Regions from separate parts of the Kumtagia sp. genome, predicted to be linked through region 1. Evidence: predicted binding sites of a transcription regulator. Region 1 holds the regulator's gene; each other region holds the start of a gene.
What was found. Region 1 encodes LexA, which represses DNA repair genes until DNA is damaged. Its sites were predicted from a motif close to TGTTCNNNNTGTGTTCNG; they were not measured.
Positions count from the first base shown of each region.

Region 2: AC5JDC_RS12295 (ATP-dependent helicase) is a predicted target of LexA. The motif match lies at 2,763-2,780, and genes of this name have one in related genera.
Region 3: AC5JDC_RS03410 (ImuA family protein) is a predicted target of LexA. The motif match lies at 2,784-2,801, and genes of this name have one in related genera.

Region 1 is NZ_JCACER010000096.1:34,997-41,741, reverse strand. It holds gene AC5JDC_RS24430 (protein-L-isoaspartate O-methyltransferase family protein) at 57-731, opposite strand; tRNA gene AC5JDC_RS24425 (tRNA-Cys) at 815-888, opposite strand; gene AC5JDC_RS24420 (hypothetical protein) at 1,196-1,465, opposite strand; tRNA gene AC5JDC_RS24415 (tRNA-Asn) at 1,647-1,721, shown strand; gene AC5JDC_RS24410 (BA14K family protein) at 1,820-2,254, shown strand; gene lexA (transcriptional repressor LexA) at 2,445-3,164, shown strand; gene AC5JDC_RS24400 (ComEC/Rec2 family competence protein) at 3,183-5,846, opposite strand; gene gltX (glutamate--tRNA ligase) at 5,991-6,745, shown strand, end outside.
Region 2 is NZ_JCACER010000029.1:5,072-11,816, reverse strand. It holds gene AC5JDC_RS12295 (ATP-dependent helicase) at 1-2,722, opposite strand, end outside; gene AC5JDC_RS12290 (glucose/quinate/shikimate family membrane-bound PQQ-dependent dehydrogenase) at 2,933-5,251, shown strand; gene msrA (peptide-methionine (S)-S-oxide reductase MsrA) at 5,653-6,168, shown strand; gene AC5JDC_RS12280 (HXXEE domain-containing protein) at 6,176-6,745, opposite strand, start outside.
Region 3 is NZ_JCACER010000008.1:86,905-93,649, reverse strand. It holds gene AC5JDC_RS03425 (ABC transporter substrate-binding protein) at 1-1,144, opposite strand, end outside; gene cysQ (3'(2'),5'-bisphosphate nucleotidase CysQ) at 1,278-2,111, opposite strand; gene AC5JDC_RS03415 (metallopeptidase family protein) at 2,221-2,643, opposite strand; gene AC5JDC_RS03410 (ImuA family protein) at 2,825-3,790, shown strand; gene AC5JDC_RS03405 (Y-family DNA polymerase) at 3,672-5,174, shown strand; gene AC5JDC_RS03400 (error-prone DNA polymerase) at 5,171-6,745, shown strand, end outside.

The DNA of each region.
Region 1 (6,745 bases):
TTTGGCAGGGTTCTGCAACCACTACTCTAGACTGCGAGCCACCATCCCCGACTGCGTCAGAACTGAAATGTATAAGCCCGCTCGAAGCCCGGCAATGGCTTAATTGCCGCGTTGAAGACGCTGCGGCCGGTGACCACGCCGTTCCACTTGGAATAGAGCCGTGCCTTGCCGGCGTTGCCGCGGCCTTCGACCGCGACCAGCCGCCCGCCTTCCCTGAGCTGCGCGAACAGCGCCTCGGGCAGTTGGTCGACCGATCCGCCGACCAGGATCGCATCGTAGGGCGCTTCGGCGCCGTAGCCTTCCGGCAGCGGGCCGCGCACGACCGCGACATTGTCGAAACCCAGCCGCGTGAGATTCTCGGACGCCAGATCGGCGAGCATCGAATCGGCTTCGAGGGCGATGACGGAACTGGCGAGCCGCGACAGCACCGCGGCCGAATAGCCGGTGCCGCAGCCGATATCGAGCACGAAATCCGACGGCGCGATGTCGCAAAGCTGCACCAGCTTGGCGAAGGGCGACGGCTCCATGAGGTAGCGCGGAGGATTGCCGCCCTGCGCGGGAGCGACCTCCACGTCCTCGTCGATATAGGCGAGGTTGCGCTTGGCTTTGTCGAGAAACTCCTCGCGCGGCACCGTGAGCATGGCGGCGAGCAGCGCCTGGTTGTTCACGTCGGTTGTGCGCAGCTGGCCGTCGACCATCCGTATCCGGCGCTGGGCGTAGTCTGCTTCCATGTCGAACCGGTCCGTTCCTAGCGCCGCGGGGCGCATATTCATCGAAACGCACGGCGTCGACGCAGGCGGGGCGCCGAAAGCGATGGAGGCCTCGCCCGGAATCGAACCGGGGTGCAAGGATTTGCAGTCCTCTGCGTAACCACTCCGCCACGAGGCCAGACCGCCATGCGTTCTGTGCCTGCTCAATAGGTTAACCGACCGGGCCGGGTCAAGTGACAGCGCTGCAGGGAAAGCGTCCCTTTCACATCATTCCGCGAAACGGGGTGGCCGACGTGTTTTTTTCGCATCACCTGATTAAATCCGCATCCGCCGCTGGATTCGTCCGGGAAAGCCCTCCCGAGCAGCGGCTTGAGAGGGCGTGACCGGGTCGCCGGCTGGGCAAGGAAACCGCGCCGGCCGACCGTGACCCGCGACCGTCGCGGTGATTCGAGCCCGTGCCGGGTCAGGCTCTGTCGGAATTCCGCTCAAGGCCGTCGCCGCCGCCCCCACCAGACCGCACCACGGCGACGCACACGGCGCACGGAGGCGAACTCGTAGGAAAGCACCAGCAGCCCGAGCGGGACCATCCAGAAGCCCAGTATCGGCAGGAAGCCGAGCACGCCGCCGACGATGAGCAGGACGCCGATCGCGATCCGCAAGGGGCGCGACTTCGGCATGCGTAGCTCGCGACCAAAAACGGAGATCGTCCGATGCGCCTGCCGGTGCCTTTCCTTGTGCTGCGGTTTTCCGTCCATCGACCGTCTCGTTTTGCGTCGCAGTCTTCGGTCGCGACGGCCTCCGCCAGCCGCATTCCCCGATTCCGCGTGCTCCGCCGTTCACATAGGACAGCAAATCGATCAAAAAAATGCCCAACGGCGCTTTGCAAAGCCGAAACGGGTTTGCTATAGCCAGCCGCGTTGCTGAACGAGCACCTGTTCCCCGGTAGCTCAGCGGTAGAGCAACCGGCTGTTAACCGGTTGGTCGCTGGTTCGAATCCGGCCCGGGGAGCCACTCCTTCCGAAAATCGATACGGCCCGCATGGAAATGCCATCCCGGCTGGCATTGATCGCTCGCCCGGAAAGATGCCCCATTTCCGGGATTTCTGGCCGATGGCCCATCGGTCCGCTCCCGGGTCACGCGACGGCATCAATTGTTTACGAGCGGTGGAACTGCCGCGTGCCGATGACAGTTGGTCGCAGGTGCGTTACCGAAGGTCACAGAACGATGGACCGGAGATCGGCGGAGCCGTCGTATTCTCCCTGGCGACTGTCGTAGCAGCCACGGCGTTGGCGCTTTATGCGGCCAGCATCGGGGTGTTCGACAGCCAGCCGGCCGGACGGTTGCATTTGGCGTCGATGGTTTCGGTCCCTCCGCCGCCGCAAGACAGTGCCGGCATCGACGGGATCACCACGTCCTCGGTTGCCGGGACGCCGGCCCGCCCCGATTGCAACGTCGTTGCCTGCGCCAGGGCCTATCGCAGCTTCACGCCGTCCGACTGCACGTTCCAGCCTTTCGACGGCCCCCGCCGTCTTTGCCGGAAGTAATGGGGCGTTTTACCACGCTTTCTGCTTGCCGTGCGGTGTAGGCACCGACAAGACGCCGAAACATAATATTTTTCAGCCATCGTGCCCCTGTCGCGGTCCGTTAACCCGACATTTAGCGGTTGCGGAACACAAATGGAACAGATAGTGTTTGTTCTGGTTTTGTTTTGACGCGATTCCGGATGGGGCCAAGATGCTGACGCGCAAGCAATACGAACTCCTGCTCTTCATCCATGAGAGGCTGAAGGAGTCCGGCATTCCTCCCTCCTTCGACGAGATGAAGGAGGCGCTCGACCTGGCGTCGAAATCCGGCATCCACCGTCTGATCACCGCGCTCGAGGAGCGCGGCTTCATTCGCCGCCTGCCCAACCGGGCTCGCGCGCTGGAGGTGATCCGCCTGCCCGATACGATCGCGCCAGGGCTCGCTCCCGCGCGAAAATTCTCGCCCAGCGTCATCGAAGGCAGCCTCGGCAAGCGTCCCGCCGAGCCGGCGCGGGCGCCCGTCGCCAGCAACGACGACGAGGCCGGCCCCGGCGTCTCCGTCCCGGTCATGGGCCGCATCGCCGCCGGCGTGCCGATCGACGCCATCCAGCATCGCACGCATTCCATCATGATCCCTCCGGAAATGCTGTCGGGCGGCGAGCACTATGCGCTGGAGGTCAAGGGCGACTCGATGATCGAGGCCGGCATCCTCGACGGCGACACGGTGATCATCCGCAATGCCAACACCGCCAACCCCGGCGAGATCGTGGTGGCGCTGGTCGACGACGAGGAGGCGACGCTGAAGCGTTTCCGCCGCAAGGGCGCCTCCATTGCGCTGGAGGCGGCCAACCCCGCCTATGAGACGCGCATCTACGGGCCGGACCGCGTACGGGTCCAGGGCAAGCTGGTCGGCCTGATCCGGCGTTACTGATTTTTCGGCGGGCGGACCTCAGGGCCGGCCGGAGGTCTCCCCGGCATCGGCACCGGACGACGGTTTGGGCGAGGAATCGGGAACGATCGGGACGCGGTCCACGCCATCGCTGTCGGCAGTGGCAGCTCGGCTATCCGTTGCTGCCCTCGCAGGCACGTCCGTTCCGGCGGGTGCCAGTGGGTCCTGCGGCTTGCCCTGCTTGCCCCGGCGATAGGGCGGCAGCCCGCGTGCTTCGCGTGAGAAGACGCGATGGCCGTGCCATGGCCGCTCCGGCAGGCCGATGGCGAAGTCGATTTGCGGCGGTCCCGCGCCGGGCGTGAGAAAAACGGCGGCGCTCCCCGAGCGCGCAAGGTCGCGCCTCGTCACCACCGCAAGTCTTTCATCGGCGCATTTCAGCGGAACGGCCGCGTCGTCGAGCACGATGACGGCAGCGAAGGCGCAGGCGCGCCGGGCCTCCTCCGCATCTGCGGTGTGGACGACGACCGCCCCCGACATAAGGCGCGCGGCGCAACCGGCAGGCCCGCACAGGAAGCCGCCGCCGTCGCGGGCGGCAAGCGCGATCGATTCGAGGGTTGGCCCGTCCGTCTCGCTTCCGGCCGTTTTTTCGTTCCGTGCGGCGGCCGGCGGGACATCGTCGATCGGGTCGCCCTGCCGTGGCCGGTTTCCGCCGGTCTCGCGCTTGTCGGCGGTCGGCCCAGGCCGCTCGACGATGCGTTGTGGTTTGTGCACCGCCCTTCCCTCGAGAGCCCGCTGCCAGTTCTGGGCAGTGAACGCGTTGGCGCGCGTTCGGTTGACGGCAAGCCCGTCTTGCGCGTCGAGCAGTCCGACCAGGGCGCCGTCCTCGGAAACCAGGACATCCGGCGGGCCGACATTGTCGAGCGTCAGCAGGCCGGCAAGGGCGAAGGGAAGTGCCGCCAGCCTCAGCCATGTGGTGGCGACCGTGGCAATCACCAGGGCGAGCGTCAGCAGCAGCACGGAACCAACCGAGATCAGGCCGACCGCATCCACCGGCGAGCGCCGTGAAAACCACTCGGCCACCGCCACCATCGCGGAAATCCCCTTGCCCATCAGATCGAGGAAAGGTCCGTCCAATCCGAACGGCATCGCCGCGGCGGCAAGGACCGCCGCCGGCATCACCACCACCGAGACGATCGGCATGGCCACCAGGTTGGCGCCGAGGCTGAGCGGGGCGATGCGCTGGAAGTGGTAGGCGCCGTAGGCCGTGGTGGCGAGGCCGGCGACCAGCGAGGTAACGAACAGCCCGACGGCTATCCCGACGGTCCGGCGCAGCGCCATGGCCGCGAACGATCGCTGCGCCGACATGGTCCCCGCCTCCGCGTTGCGCCGCTCGCTCCACCAAGCATAGGCAGCGACCAGCGCCGCGGTCGCGGCGAAGGACATCTGGAAGCTCGGGCCGACCACTTCGTGCGGCGTGAGCACGAGCACGATGATCGCAGAGATGGCGAGATTGCGCATGGTCAGCGCCGCGCGGTCGCACAGCACGGCCACGAGCATCACAGCCAGCATCAGGAAGCTGCGCTGCGCCGCGACCTCGCCGCCGGAGATGGCGAGGTAGCCGGCGACCGCCGCCAGGCCGCCCGCGGCGGCGTATTTCTTCACCGGCCGCCGCGACGCGAATCCCGGAAACAGGGCCATCCCCGCGCGCAGCGCCCCGATGACGACGCCGGCGACCAGCGCCATGTGCAGGCCTGAGATCGAAATCACATGATAGAGCCCGGTGCGCCGCAGCGCCTCGCTGGTCTCGTCCGGGATGCCGGCGCGCACGCCGACCATCAGCGCCGCGGCAATCTCCCCTTCCGCCCCCGCGACCCGCTGGCGGACTCGTTCGGCAATCCGGTTGCGGATGTTCTCCAGCGCTGCCGTGAACCGCCCGGCCAGGCTCGCGGTCCGCGGGGAGACAAGCTCCGGCCCGCTCATGAAGAAGCCGCTCGCGCCGATCCCGTCGAAATAGCTTTCGAAGGAGAAGTCGTAGCTGCCGGGCCGCACCGGTCCCGACGGCGGGCGCAGCCGCACCAGGCCGCTCACCGTCGAGCCCACCGCGACACCTTCGGGCAGCTTGCGCGCCGTGGCGCGGATACGCTGCGGCGCGTAGCGCAACTGCGGGCGCTCGGTCGACGCGACGTCGATCGTCAGGCGCACCCGGCCATTGGCCAGCCGGTCGAGACCAGTCACATAGCCATTGACGCGCGTGGCGACTTCGCCACCGAGCATGGCCGTCCCGGCGCGCCAGGTCTCTACCTTTCCCAACAGCGCGCCGAGGCAGACCAGCAGCACCGCAAGGACGGGCAGCCGCCATGCGGCGGCACGAGGGCCGAACGTCATCGCCGCGATCAAGGTCGCCGTCGCGGCCAGCAAAAGGCGGCCGTCGGGCTCAAAGGGAATCTGGAAATAGAGGAGCGCACCAACGGCGAGGAAGACGGGCACGAGCAGAAAGAGGGTTCCTCGTTCGACCTCGAGCGTGGCGGCCGATTCCGCGGCATGGAATGCCATCGGAAGCGCCGTCCGTGCCTTACCGGCGATGATGAGGAATGGTCGTCCGGTCGGCCGCGAGTTGACGGGAAGGCGCGGAAAAGGTGCGACCGCGGCCACCTCCTGCGGCGGCTGGCTTGCGCCGCGCAGCAGAAGCCGCTCGTCCCAGTCGCCCCCGGATGTGTCCGCCATGGCTCCACCCCGGCGCCAAGGTAAGCCTGCCGGCTTTCTCCGGCCTTGCGCCCCCGACCTTCTATGCTACATGAACGCCGACCGATTTCCACGCATCCGCCGCACGGGACTGCCGGGCGGCGGCAGCGCATTGCCGAGAGGCCGATGTCCAAGCCCGTCGTCACCCGTTTCGCCCCCTCGCCCACCGGCTATCTGCATATCGGCGGAGCCCGCACGGCGCTGTTCAACTGGCTCTATGCCCGCCACACCGGCGGCACGATGCTGCTCAGGATCGAGGACACCGACCGCGAGCGCTCGACGGAGTCGGCGACGGCGGCGATCCTCGACGGGCTGACCTGGCTCGGCCTCACCTGGGAGGGCGAGCCGATCTCGCAATTCGGCCGCGCGCAGCGCCACCGCGAGGTGGCCGAGGAGCTGGTGGCCAAGGGCAAGGCCTATTACGCCTACGAGACGCCGGCCGAGCTGGAGGCCATGCGCGAGAAGGCGCGCGCCGAGGGCCGGCCGCCGCGTTATGAGGGCCGCTGGCGCGACGCCGATTCCTCGGAGGCGCCTGCCGGCGTCAAGGGGGCGATCCGCATCAAGGCGCCGCGCGACGGCGAGACTGTCGTGCGCGACCGGGTGCAGGGCGATGTGCGCTTTCCCAACAAGGATCTCGACGACTTCATCATCTTGCGCTCCGACGGCGTGCCGACCTATATGCATGCCGTGGTGGTCGACGATCACGACATGGGCGTCACCCACATCATCCGCGGCGACGACCACCTGACCAACGCCGCCCGCCAGACGGTCATCTACGACGCCATGGGCTGGGAGGTACCGGTCATGGCGCATATCCCGCTGATCCATGGGGCCGACGGCGCAAAACTGTCGAAGCGGCACGGCGCCCTCGGCGTCGAGGC
Region 2 (6,745 bases), on a different contig from region 1:
TCTTCTGCCCGGCGCGGTCAAAATCGATCGTCAGCTTGTTGCCTTCGATGGCCGCGACGTTGCCGTTGCCGAACTTCTGGTGGAAGACGCGGTCGCCGATGTTGAAGGGGGAGGGGGTGTCGGCGACGCTTTTGGCCACCAGCTCGCCGTCGATGGTTTTTCCCTTCACCGAGCCGCGACCGGCGCCGTAGCCGGAATCGGTCTCGCCATAGCCGATGCGCTCGACCTGGTGGCCGGAGCGCGAGCCCCAGTTGCGGTCCGTCGCCTCGGTGCGGTTCGCTTGAGCCCGCTGCCAGCCGGGGGTGGCGTAGGTGTTGGAGAAGGAGCGGCCCTGGTCGCCGCCGCGCTGGCCGCCCGAGCCGCCGCTGTTGCCGCCGAGATTGTCGAAGCGCGAGGCGCCGTAGGGGTTTTGGCGGCCGGCCGAAAAGCCGCCGCCGGAGCGGCCGTAGGGCGAGCCGTAGCCGCCATAGGAGGTGTCGGCCTGCTGCACCTCGACATGCGCCTCCGGCAGCTCGTCGAGGAAGCGCGAGGGGATGGTCGACTGCCACAGGCCGTGGATGCGCCGGTTGGAGACGAACCACAGGTGCAGGTTGCGCTTGGCTCGGGTGAGGCCGACATAGGCGAGGCGGCGCTCTTCCTCCAGCGCCGAGCGGCCGCCCTCGTCGAGGGCCCGCTGGTGCGGGAACAGGCCTTCCTCCCAGCCGGGCAGGAAGACCGTCTCGAACTCCAGACCCTTGGCCGAATGCAGCGTCATGATGGAGACGGCGTCGAGCTCGGCGTTCTGCTCGGTGTCCATGACCAGCGCCACATGCTCCAGGAAGGCGCGCAGCGACTCGTATTCCTCCATGGAGCGGATCAGCTCCTTGAGGTTTTCGAGCCGGCCCGGCGCCTCGGCCGAGCGGTCGTTCTTCCACATCTCGGTGTAGCCGGATTCTTCGAGGATCGTCTCGGCCAGCTCGGTGTGCGGCGTAGTCTCCAGAAGCTCCTGCCAGCGGCGGAAGTTGGCGGCGAGCTGGCGCAGCGCCGCGCGCGGCTTCGGTTTCAGCTCGTCGCTCTCGGCAAGGGTTTCGGCGGCCGCCAGCATGGGCACGCCGAGCGCGCGCGCCGTGTCGTGCACCTGGCGGATGGCGGCCTCGCCCAGCCCGCGCTTCGGCACGTTGGCGATGCGCTCGAAGGCGAGGTCGTCGGCCGGCTGGGCGACGACGCGCATATAGGCCATGGCGTCGCGGATCTCCTGACGCTCGTAGAAGCGCGGGCCGCCGATGACGCGGTAGTTCAAGCCCAGCGTGACGAAACGGTCCTCGAACTCGCGCATCTGGAAGGAGGCGCGCACCAGGATGGCCATGTCGTTGAGCAAATGGCCCTTGCGCTGGTACTGCTCGATCTCCTCGCCGACGGCGCGCGCCTCCTCCTCCGAATCCCAGGCGGCGTGCACGGCGACCCTGGCGTCCTCGGGGTTTTCGCGCTCGGTGAACAGGGTCTTTCCGAGCCGGCCCTCATTGTGGGCGATGAGGTGGGAGGCGGCGCCGAGGATATGGGCGGTGGAGCGGTAGTTGCGCTCCAGCCGGATGACGGCGGCGCCGGGAAAATCCTTCTCGAAACGCAGGATGTTGTCGACCTCGGCGCCGCGCCAGCCATAGATCGACTGGTCGTCGTCGCCGACGCAGCAGATGTTGACGGGGGTTCTTCCCTCCCCCCTTGCGGGGGAGGTGGCGGCGAAGCCGCCGGAGGGGGTACGTCCGGCAGTGCTCGACGTTCTGGCGGTGCCTTCTGAGGGTACCCCCTCTGGCCTGCCGGCCATCTCCCCCTCAAGGGGGGAGAGATCGCGGCCGCCAGGCCGCACCCCATCCTTCGAGGAGGGCCGCTGCGCCAGCAACCGCAGCCACATGTACTGCGCGGTGTTGGTGTCCTGGTACTCGTCGACGAGGATGTACCTGAAACGCCGGTGATACTCCGCCAGCACGTCGTGATGGGCGCGGAAGATGCGGATGGGGTGGCACAGAAGGTCGCCGAAGTCGCAGGCGTTCAGCGTCTGCAGGCGGTCCTGATAGGCCTTGTAGAGCGCGCGGCCCTTGCCGTTGGCGAAGGCGCGGGCGTCGCCCTCGGCGATCTCGGCGGGGCCCAGCCCCTTGTTCTTCCAGCCGTCGATCATCTGCGCGAACTGGCGCGCCGGCCAGCGCTTGTCGTCCAGCCCCTCGGCCTGGATGAGCTGCTTGATGAGGCGGATCTGGTCGTCGGTGTCGAGAATGGTGAAGCTGGAGCGCAGGCCGGCCAGCTCGGCATGGCGGCGCAGCATCTTTACGCCGATCGAATGGAAGGTGCCGAGCCAGGGCATGCCCTCGACCTGCTCGCCGACGAGCAGGCCCACCCTCTGCTTCATTTCCCGCGCGGCCTTGTTGGTGAAGGTGACGGCGAGGATCTGGCTGGGGAAGGCGCGGCCGGTGGCAAGGATGTGGGCGATGCGGGTGGTGAGCACGCGCGTCTTGCCGGTGCCGGCGCCGGCAAGCACCAGCACGGGGCCTTCGGTGGTCTCCACCGCCAGCCGCTGCTCGGGGTTCAGGCCGTTGAGGTAGTCGGGCGTCCGGTTGTTGTGGCCGGCCCTGGCCGCCATGGCGCGCGCGGCGATGCCGCCTTCCGGGCGCGGGGGCGCCGGGGCGTGCGCAGACGCGCCGCGCGGGGCAGGCGCGTCGTCGTCGAAGAAAGGCAGGTCGTCCGGTGACATCGCCACCGAATGTAGTGATTCGGGTGGGAAAGGCCAGCGGCGTTTCCGTTTTGTACCGAAAAGCAAGAGGAGAAGGCGCGAGGCCGAGGAATTATTTCCTTGGCGTTGGCGGTGCCGCTCTCGCGAATCAACCAGTGTTTGACAGTCTGCTGCCGGAGGTTGAAGACTGCGCTGGCGCGGCGGCTGCGACAGGCAAGAGGGAGGCGACCCTTGGTCATCGGCATCACGGCTCTGGTTCTGGCGCTCATCGGTCTGGCCATCGGCGCCGGCGGCATCTGGCTCGCGGTGCTCGGCGGCAGCTGGTACTACGTCGTCGCCGCGCTCGGCTTTCTTGCCACCGCGCTGCTTTTGGTGCGCAGGCGCCAGACGGCGCTATGGGTCTACGCGCTGCTTCTGGTCGGCACGCTCGCCTGGGCTATCTGGGAGGTCGGCTTCGACTGGTGGCAGCTCGGCCCGCGCGGCGGCGTCATCGTGCTGATCGGCCTGTGGCTGCTGACCCCCTGGGTGCGGCGCCGGCTTGCGGGCTCCGGCGGGGCCACGGCGCTCGGCATAGCCGTGCTGGCGGCGCTGGTGGTCGCCGGCTATGCGATGACCACCGACCGCTACGACATCCCCGGCGCGCTGCCCACTGAACAGGTCGCGGCCGCGCCCAATCTTGGCGGCGGCGCGATGCCGCCGGGCGAATGGCATTTCTACGGCCGCACCCCCTTCGGCCAGCGCTATTCGCCGCTCGCCCAGATCACGCCGGAAAATGTCGGCTCGCTGCAGCCCGCCTGGACGTATCGCACCGGCGACGTGCGCGGCCCCGACGACGTGACCGAGACGACCTATCAGGTGACGCCGCTGAAAATCGGCGAGCTGCTCTACATCTGCACGCCGCACAATTGGGCCATCGCCATCGAGGCGGAGACCGGCAAGGAGCGCTGGCGCTTCGATCCCAGGGTCGGGCTGGAGAAGGACCGCCAGCACCAGACCTGCCGCGGCGTCGCCTATCACGCGGTGGCGGGTGCACCGGCCGGCCAGCCATGCGCCGAGCGCGTCTACCTGCCGACCTCGGACGCGCGGCTGATCGCGCTGGATGCCGGGACGGGCGAGATCTGCACGAGCTTCGCCGAGGGCGGCACGCTCAACCTGCTCGCCAACATGCCCTATGCCGACAAGGCGGGCTATTATTATTCGACCTCGGCGCCGCTGATCGCCGGCGGCAAGATCATCGTCGGCGGCGCCGTCAACGACAATTATTCGACGGAAGAACCGTCCGGCGTCATCCGCGCCTACGACGCCGTCACCGGGGCGATCGTGTGGGCCTGGGATTCCGGCAACCCGGACCGCACGACGCCGCTCGGGCCGGGCGAGACCTATACCCACAACTCGCCCAACATGTGGTCGACGGCAAGCGCCGACGAGGCGCTGGGGCTGGTCTACATCCCGCTCGGCAACCAGACGCCCGACCAGCTCGGCATGAACCGCAGCGAGCATGTGGAAAAATACTCGTCGTCGATCACGGCGCTCGACCTCGATACCGGCCAGGTGCGCTGGGTGCGGCAGACCGTGCATCACGACCTGTGGGACATGGACGTGCCGGCGCAGCCGAGCCTGATCGACATCACCACGGCGAACGGCGTGATGCCGGCGCTGGTCGGGCCGACCAAGCAGGGCGACATCTACGTGCTCGACCGGCGCAGCGGCGAGCCGATCATCCCCGTCAACGAGGTGCCGGCGCCGGGCGGCGCCATCGAAGGCGACTTTACCGCGCCGACACAGCCGGTCTCGGACCTCACCTTCATGCCGCCGCCGCTCACCGGCGCGGACATGTGGGGCGTCACCATGTTCGACCAGCTCGCCTGCCGCATCGAGCTGCGCCGGCTGCGCTACGAGGGCCGCTATACGCCGCCCTCGGTGCAGGGCACGCTGGTCTTCCCCGGCAATTTCGGCACCTTCAACTGGGGCGGCGTGGCGGTCGACCCGGTGCGGCAGGTGATGTTCGGCATGCCGACCTATCTTGCCTTCAAGTCCGAGCTCGTCCCCCGCGCGGAAGTGCCGCCGCCGGACGAGGGGCGCGGCAGCGAGCAGGGGCTGAACCGCAACGAGGGCGCGCCTTATGCCGTGGTCATGGGACCGTTCCTGTCGCCGCTCGGCATCCCCTGCCAGGCGCCGCCCTGGGGTTTCGTCGCCGGCGCCGATCTGAGGACGGGAAAAATCGCCTACCGGCACCGCAACGGCACGGTGCGCGACATGACCCCGCTGCCGCTGCCGTTCAAGGTCGGCGTGCCCGGCATCGGCGGGCCGATGATCACGGCCGGCGGCGTGGTGTTTCTGGGCGCGGCCGTCGACGACTATCTGCGCGCCTACGACCTGACCACCGGGCGGCAGCTCTGGGAGGCGCGCCTGCCTGCCGGCGGCCAGTCGACGCCGATGACCTTCGAAGCCTCCGACGGGCGCCAGTTCGTCGTCATGGTGGCCGGCGGCCACGGCTCGATCGGCACCAGGGCGGGGGATTATGTGATTGCCTATACGCTGCCGCGGTGAGGGGCGATCCGAGCGTTGTGGCCTTGCGATGTCGTTCGCGCCCTCAACGCTTCCCCCTTGCGGGCAGGGTATCGTATATCGAGTTACCCCCACCCCTGGCCCTTCCCCGCAAGGGGGGAGGGTTATCGCGTATCGGATTTCAGCGAATGCTGCTCGGCCCGCACCCCCACCCCTAACCCCTCCCCACAAGGGGGAGGGGGACCTTGCGGCCGTCGTGCAACGCGAAACCGTCGACGATTGTGCCTGGCGGAGAGCCAGGCGGTCCCCCTCCCCCTTGTGGGGAGGGGTTAGGGGTGGGGGTAATCTGGCGCGGACGTGATCAAGGCAGGAGGCCGCCGCTAACAAAACGCTGCGAAATCCCTATATCAGGCGCATCCAATCCGAGAAGCGAGGACACCACCATGGCAACCGAACGCGCAGTGCTTGCCGGCGGCTGTTTCTGGGGCATGCAGGATCTGATCCGCCGCCTGCCCGGCGTGATCTCCACCCGCGTCGGCTATTCCGGCGGCGACGTGCCGAACGCCACCTACCGCAACCACGGCAGCCATGCCGAGGCGATCGAGATCGTGTTCGATCCCGAAAAAATCGGCTACCGCGACCTGCTCGAATTCTTCTTCCAGATCCACGACCCGAGCACCCGCGACCGGCAGGGCAACGACGTCGGCACCAGCTACCGCTCGGCGATCTTTTATATCGGCGACGAGCAGAAGCGCGTGGCGGAAGACACCATCGCCGACGTCGACGCCTCCGGCCTGTGGCCGGGCAGGGTGGTGACCGAGGTCACGCCGGCCGGCGCCTTCTGGGAGGCCGAGCCGGAGCACCAGGATTACCTGGAGCGCTACCCCAACGGCTACACCTGCCACTTTCCGCGGCCGAACTGGAAGCTGCCGAGGCGGGAGGAGCGGAAGAGCGCGTGAGGGGTTCTCAGACCCGAGCCGACCGGCGCAAGGTCAACGCCGCAAGCAGCAGCATCGGGATCGCCGGATTGACGATCTGGATCGCGATCAGGACGGGTTCGCCGATCCAGCCGGCCAGATAGGCTTTCAGCGAGAGCATGAGCACGGCGTGGATCAGGATGCCGGCGAGCACGGTCGCGGCGACGGCGGGCACTCCCAGGTCCGGCCGCCGCAGGGCGATCCAGAAGGCCCGGAGCGACAGCGGCAGGAACAGCAGGATCGAGGTGACGAGGCCGGGATTGTAGCTGCCGTTCGCCAGCGCCGGCCCGATATGCGCGACCGCGTTGACCGACACCACGCCGAAGAAGCTGAGCGCGATCGCCGGCCAGCGGCGTCCGAGCAGGGCCGAGATCGGGCCCGCCAGCCATACCAGCGGGATGTTGACTGCCGTGATGAAGGCCTCTGGGACCGGGCAGGCGGCCGCGTCGGCAGAGCCGAATGTTTCGCACATCATCGCGCGGAAGGCATAGGGCTGGCCTTCCGCGTCGATGCCATGCTCCTCGAATTGGTGCAGCAGATAGGCCGCGGTGGCCGCCCA
Region 3 (6,745 bases), on a different contig from region 1:
GGGCCGGCAGCAGCTTCAGCGAGAAGCGCTTGCCGTCGCCGCCGCGCGGATAGCCGGCCTCTTCGAGCAGCGCATCGGCCCTGGCGGGATCGAAGGCGTAGAGCGGCACCTCGTCGGTATAGAAGGTCTTGCTGTTGAGCGGCACCGGGCCGGTCGAGGCGTTGGCGTAGCCGAGGAAGATGGTGTCGACGACGAACTTCCTGTCGATCGCATGGGCGATGGCTTGGCGGACCTTGCGGTCGGCGAGTTCTTTGCGGCGGTGGTTGATCTCGACGACGAGCTGATAGGTGAGATCCTCATAGCCGCGCGACACCACCTTGAGGCCGGGGACCTCGGCGATGCGGGCGAGGTCGGCGAGCGGCACGGCCGAGAAGGCGGCAAGATGAATCTCCTCCGCCTCGAGCGCGCCGGCGGCGGCGGCGCGATCGGGCAGGACGCGGTAGATGATCTCGTCGAGAAGCGGCAGGTCCTTGTCCCAATAGGACGCATACCGCTCCAGCCGGTAATATTCGCCAGGCTTGTGCTCGGCGAAGCGGAACGGGCCGGTGCCGATCGGCGCGGTGTTGGCCGGGTTGTCGGCGATCTCGCCCTGCTCGTAGACATGCTTCGGCAGCACGCTGGTCAGCGGCGGCAGGGCGTTGCGGATGAGCTGGAACGGCGTCGGCTTAGAGAAGCGGAAGACGGCGGTATGTTCGTCCGGCGTGTCCACCGCCTCCAAATCCTTGAAGACGACGCGGCCGAGATTCTGCAGCGGCTTCCATACGTTGAGCGCCGAGAAGGCGACATCGGCCGAGGTGAAGGGTTTTCCGTCGTGCCAGGTGACGCCCTCGCGCAGCCGGAAGGTGACGGACAATCCGTCGCCGGAACCTTCCCAACTCGTCGCCAGCCGCGGGACCAGACCGTCGGCGCCGTCAAAGGAGGCTTCGGCGAGCGGCTCCACCACCTTGCTCGCCACGAAGAACACGCCGTTGGAGGCGACCATCGCCGGGTTGAGGTTGCGCGGCTCCGAATCGGCGGCGACGATCAGGCGCCCACCTTTCTTCGGCGTCTCCTGCGCCCACAGATGGGCCGGCAAGGCGGTGGAGGCGAGCAGCGCGGCCGAGCCGGACAGCAGCGAACGTCTCGAGAGCGGGAAAAGGGGCATCGTGGCGGTCCTTGCTGGGCGGTTCGTCTGCGTCAATTAGCCAGAATAGCCCGGCCGCCCACAAGGGGCGAGAACGGAAATGTCGTTGAGGCAGCCGCGGCAGGAACGCGGTTGCGCAGCCGGGACGGCCCGATCAGCGGACAATGTGCCTGTCCGGCTCCAGCAACCGCCTTCCCGCAGCGTCACGCAGCATAAGGTCGCCGAGCGCCACGAAAGAGGGGTTGGCGAAATCGGCTTGGCCGGGTCGGTCGCGATTGCCATAGGTGAGCGGAACGCCGTCGGCGGTCATGGTCATGCCGCCGGCAGCCCGCAGGATGGCGTCGCCGGCGGCCGTGTCCCATTCCATGGTGCGGCCGAAACGCGGGTAGAGATCGGCCTCGCCGCAGGCGACCAGGCAGAATTTCAGCGACGAGCCGCGCGACACCAGCGCCTCGACGTCGAAGCGCTTCAGCCATTCGATGGTGTCCTCGGCGCAGTTGACGCGGCTGCCGACGACAGCCAGGCGCGTCGGCGCAGGGCGGGTGACGATGCGGCGCAGCGGCCCGGCAAGGCCGTGCTCGACGTCGGCACGCCAGGCCTCGTTGCCGGCGGCGGCGAAGACCAGGCCGAGCGCCGGCGCATGGATCATGCCCATGACCGGACGGCCGCCTTCGATCAGGGCGATGTTGACGGTGAACTCGCCGTTGCGCTGGATGAATTCGCGGGTGCCGTCCAGCGGGTCGACCAGGAAGAATCGTTCCGCCGTGCGCGGCACGCGACCGGCGGCGGCTTCCTCCTCGGCGACCACGGGAATGCCGGGGTATTCAGCCGCCAGTCCCTGCAGGATTATGGCCTCGGCGCGATGATCGGCTTCGGTAACCGGCGAGCCGTCGGTCTTGCGGCGGTGGCCGAACGCCCCGTCGGCATAGACCGCCATGATTTCGCGGCCGGCCGCGAGGCCGATGTCGATCAGGGTTTTTGGGGTCACGCGAGAGTGTCCGATCGGGTCCGTTGCTGTCTGCCGCTATAGCATTGCGCACCCGGAAATCCACGAGGATCGCATGTTGGTCGTGAAGCGGGCTTGGTCGAGTGATGAGCTATTCGACGCTTTCCTCGATCTTTTCCATGTCGTCGTCGGAAAGGCCGAAATGATGGCCGATCTCGTGGATCAGCACATGGTTGACGATCGAGCCCAGCGTCTCCTCGTTCTCGGCCCAATAATCGAGGATGGCGCGGCGGTAGAGCGTCACCCGGTTCGGACCTTCGCCGGTCGCCGGGTTCCAGCGTTCGGCGATGCCGCGGCCCTCGAACAGGCCGAGCAGGTCGAACGGCGTTTCCAGCGAGAGATCGTCCATGATCTCTTCGGTGGGGAATTCGGCGATCTGGATGATCACCTCGCCCGTCAGCTTGCGGAATTCTTGCGGAAGATGCGCATAGGCCTCCAGCGCCAGAAGCTCGAATTCCTCCATGGAGGGCGAAAGCTGGTCATGCCAGGCGCGGGTCTGATAGATGCGGGCCATTTCCTGTCCTTTCGGGCGCATATAGCCTTTTGGCCCGCGGGTTTCGAGGCTTTTGCGCGGGAACCGGAGAAAAGCGCCAGTCCAGAGGAATAAATTCTTGCAGAGTCTGCTTGACTCCCGGGAGGCGCTCTGGAATCTATTAGAACATAACAGGAACAATGTCGGTCGGAAGTTTATCGTCATGGCAGCGCATGCCGTGGCGCAGGATCTCGTTCGCACCCTGCGCCATCAAATCGCGAAGATCGAGGGACGTCTGGCCGAACGCCTCGACGAGCGGCAGGAGGCGGCTTCTCAGGAGCTGGATGCCACAGGCGGCAAGGACATGCTGCCCATCGGCGTGCAGCGCCTGGATGCGGCCCTCGGCGGCGGACTTCCCGCCAGCGGCCTCGCCGAAATCCACGGCCATGCCAGCCGCGATGCCGGCGCGGCCGCCGGTTTCGCGCTGGCGCTCGTGCGCCTTCTGGCGCGGGAGAAGGGCGTCCGGCCCCTGCTGTGGGTCGGCACGGCGGACATCTTCCGGGAGGCGGGCCGGCCCTATGCGCCGGGGCTGGCCGCACGTTTCGGCCTGTCGCCGGAAAACCTTCTCGTCGCCGAAGCCGAAAAGCTCACCGACGTGCTGTGGATCGCCGAAGAGGCCGCGCGTCTCGATGCCTTCCAGGCCGTCCTGCTCGAAATCCGCGGCAATCCGCCGGTGCTCGACCTCACCGCGACGCGGCGCCTGCACCGGCGCGCCCTGCTTGCCGGGCTGCCGCTCTTCCTCGTCCGCGCCGCCGGCGAACCGGAACCGACGGCGGCACCGCTGCGCCTCACCGTCGCGGCGGCGCCGGCGGCACCGCGGCTTACCCTGGCGGGCCCTCTCGCCGGCTCGATCGGCCCGCCGGCCTTCCGGGTGACGATCGGCAAGAGCCGGACCGCAATTCACGCCGCCTTCACCCTGGAGTGGATCGATGATGCCTTTCGCGAAAGACGGAAGCATTCCGCAACGGATACTGTCCCTGTGGTTCCCCTACCTCCCCGCGGACCGGCTGTTGCGGCAGCGGCTGGGAAAGGCCTGGCGGGCGCAGGGGCATGGCGGGACGCAGCCGCTGGTGTTCAGCCGGCTGGAGAGCAATACGCGGCGCATCGCCGCCTTCGACGCACGGGCTAGGGAGCTGAAGCTCAGGATCGGCATGGGCATCGCCGAGGCGCGCGCCATCCATCCGGCGATCGAGGTCGTCGAGGCGGATGGCACGGCCGACCGGCGGCTGCTCGAAAGCCTTGCCGATTGGTGCGACCGCTACACCCCGCTGGTGGCGCTCGACGACGAGGACGGGCTGTTCCTCGACATCACCGGCTGCGCGCATCTGTTCGGCGGCGAGCGCGCCATGCTGGACGACCTGCTCGGCCGCTTCTTCCATCAGGGTTTCGACGTGCGCGCCGGCCTTGCCTCGACGGCCGGGGCTGCCTGGGCGGCGGCGCGCTTCGGCGGCGCCACGGTGGTCGGGCCCGGCGAGGAGGAGGACCTGCTGGCGCCCTTGCCGCTGGCGGCGCTGCGGCTGGAACCGGAGACGCGCGCCCTTCTCGAAAGCGTCGGGCTGCGCACCTCGGGCGCCATCATGGCCGCGCCGCGGGCGCCGCTGGTGCGCCGGTTCGGCAGAAAGGTGGTGCTGAGGCTCGACCAGGCGCTGGGGCGGGTGCAGGAAACCATCTCGCCGCGGCTGCCGGTTCCATCGCTCTCGGCCGAGCGGCCGCTCGCCGAGCCGATCGGCCTGCTGGACGACATCGAGATGATGGTGGCGCTGCTGGCAAGGCAGTTGAAGAGGGATCTGGAGCGGCGCGGCGAAGGCGCCGAGCGGCTGCAGCTGCATCTGTTCCGGGTCGACGGGGCCGTGAGCCGGATCATGGTGGGCAGTTCGCGCCCGCTGCGCGAACCCGGGCTGATCCAGAGACTCTTCCACGAAAAATTGACTGCGCTCGCAACGGACATCGACGCGGGTTTCGGTTTCGACCTGATCAGGCTGTGCGTGCTGGCGGCGGCACGCCTCGATCCCGCACAGGCCGATCTCGACGGGACCATGGCGGACGCCGCCGGCGACATCGCGCTTTTCGCCGACCGGGTGCGCGTCAGGCTCGGCGACGAGGCCATCCGCAGGCCGCGCCTCGTGGAAAGCCATCTTCCGGAGCGGGCAGCGGCGGCAGTTCCCTTCTCCAGCCTGCCCGATGATGCAAGAACGGCGATCCGTCAGCCGGCTGTCGGAAAGGAGCGCCCGCTCCGCGTCTTCGACCAGCCCGAACATGTCGAGATCACCGCTGCCGAGGTGCCGGAGGGACCGCCGCTGCGGTTCCGCTGGCGACGGGTGTCCTATCGCGTGGTGCGCGCGGAGGGACCGGAGCGCATCGCGCCGGAATGGTGGCGCGAGGCGGAGAAAAGCGAGACGCGCGACTATTTCCGCATCGAGGACGAGGAGGGCCGCCGCTACTGGCTCTATCGGCAGGGTCTTTACGGTGCGACGACAGCGCCGCGCTGGTTCATGCAGGGGATCTTCGCATGAGCACGCAGCCTGCAAGGTCTCATCAGCCGGCTTCGCCGCATTATGTCGAGTTCGGCGTGCAGTCGAATTTTTCCTTTCTGCGCGGCGCGTCCAGCCCGGAGGAGCTGGTGGTCGCGGCCTGCGCTCTCGGCCACGCCGGCATGGGGCTTGCCGACCGCAACTCCGTCGCCGGCGTGGTCCGCGCCTGGAGCCGGTCGAAACTTATCAAGCTGTCGGAAGAGGACGAACCGGTTTCACTGGCTTATCATCCCGGCTGCCGGCTGGTTTTCGGGGACGGCACGCCGGACATCCTTGCCTATCCGCAGGATCGGGAGGGTTGGGGACATCTCTGCCGCCTACTCACCCAGGCGAACATGCGCAAGGAAAATCCGAAAGGCGCGACGCTCCTCGAACTGGGCGATCTGCTCGAATGGGGCGACCGGATGTCACTTGCCGTGCTGCCCGACCTGTCGCCCGCAGCCGATGATCCGCTTGCGCTGCTTCGCCGGCTCAAGGCGCGCTTCGCCGGCAATCTTTGGCTGGCCGTCGCTCCCGACTATGGCGGTGACGATCGATTCCGGATCGAGCAGGCTGCGGCAATTGCGGCATCGGCGGGGCTTCGGCTGATGGCGACGAACGACGTGTTCTATTACTCGGCCAGCCGGCGCCCGCTGCAGGATGTGCTGACCGCCATAAGGCTCAATGTCCCGATCGGCGAGGCCGGCTTCGCGCTTTCCGCCAATGCCGAACGCCACATGAAGCCGCCGGCCGAGATGGCACGCCTGTTCCGCCGCTATCCCGAGGCCCTGGCCGAAACGCTGCGGTTCGCGCAAAGCCTGTCCTTTTCTCTGAAGGAACTGCAGCACAATTACCCGGAAGAGACCACCGAGGAGGGAGTGGACCCGCAAACCGAACTGGAAAGATTGACCTGGGAGGGAGCAGGGAAACGCTATCCCGACGGTGTTCCGGACAAGGTCGCCGGCCTGATACGGCATGAGCTGGGGATCGTCGGCGAAAAGAAATATGCCCGATATTTTCTGACTGTCCGCGACATCGTCCGGTTTGCCCGCGAGGAAGCCAAGGTGCTTTGCCAGGGACGCGGCTCGGCGGCGAACTCCGTCATCTGCTATTGTCTCGGCATCACCGAGGTGAACCCCAACCTAACGGAGGTTCTGTTCGAGCGCTTCGTGTCGACGGAACGCGACGAACCGCCCGACATCGACGTCGATTTCGAACATGAGCGACGCGACGAGATCATCGCCTACATCTACAGGAAATACAGCGAGAAACGCACCGCCCTTGCGGCTGCCGTGGTCTGCTATCGCGGCCGCTCGGCCATGCGCGAGGTCGCCAAGGCCATGGGCCTGTCCGACGACGTGCGCGGCGCTCTGTCGGGATCGATCTGGGGCTGGTCGTCGTCCGAGCTCGGCGACAAGGAGGCGAAGGCCGGCGGCCTCGACAAGGCCGAGCCGTTGACCCGGCACGTGATCGCGCGCGCCAACGAGATCATGGGATTTCCCCGCCATCTCTCGCAGCATGTCGGCGGCTTCGTCATCACCCGGGACCGGCTCGACGAGATCATGCCCATCGTC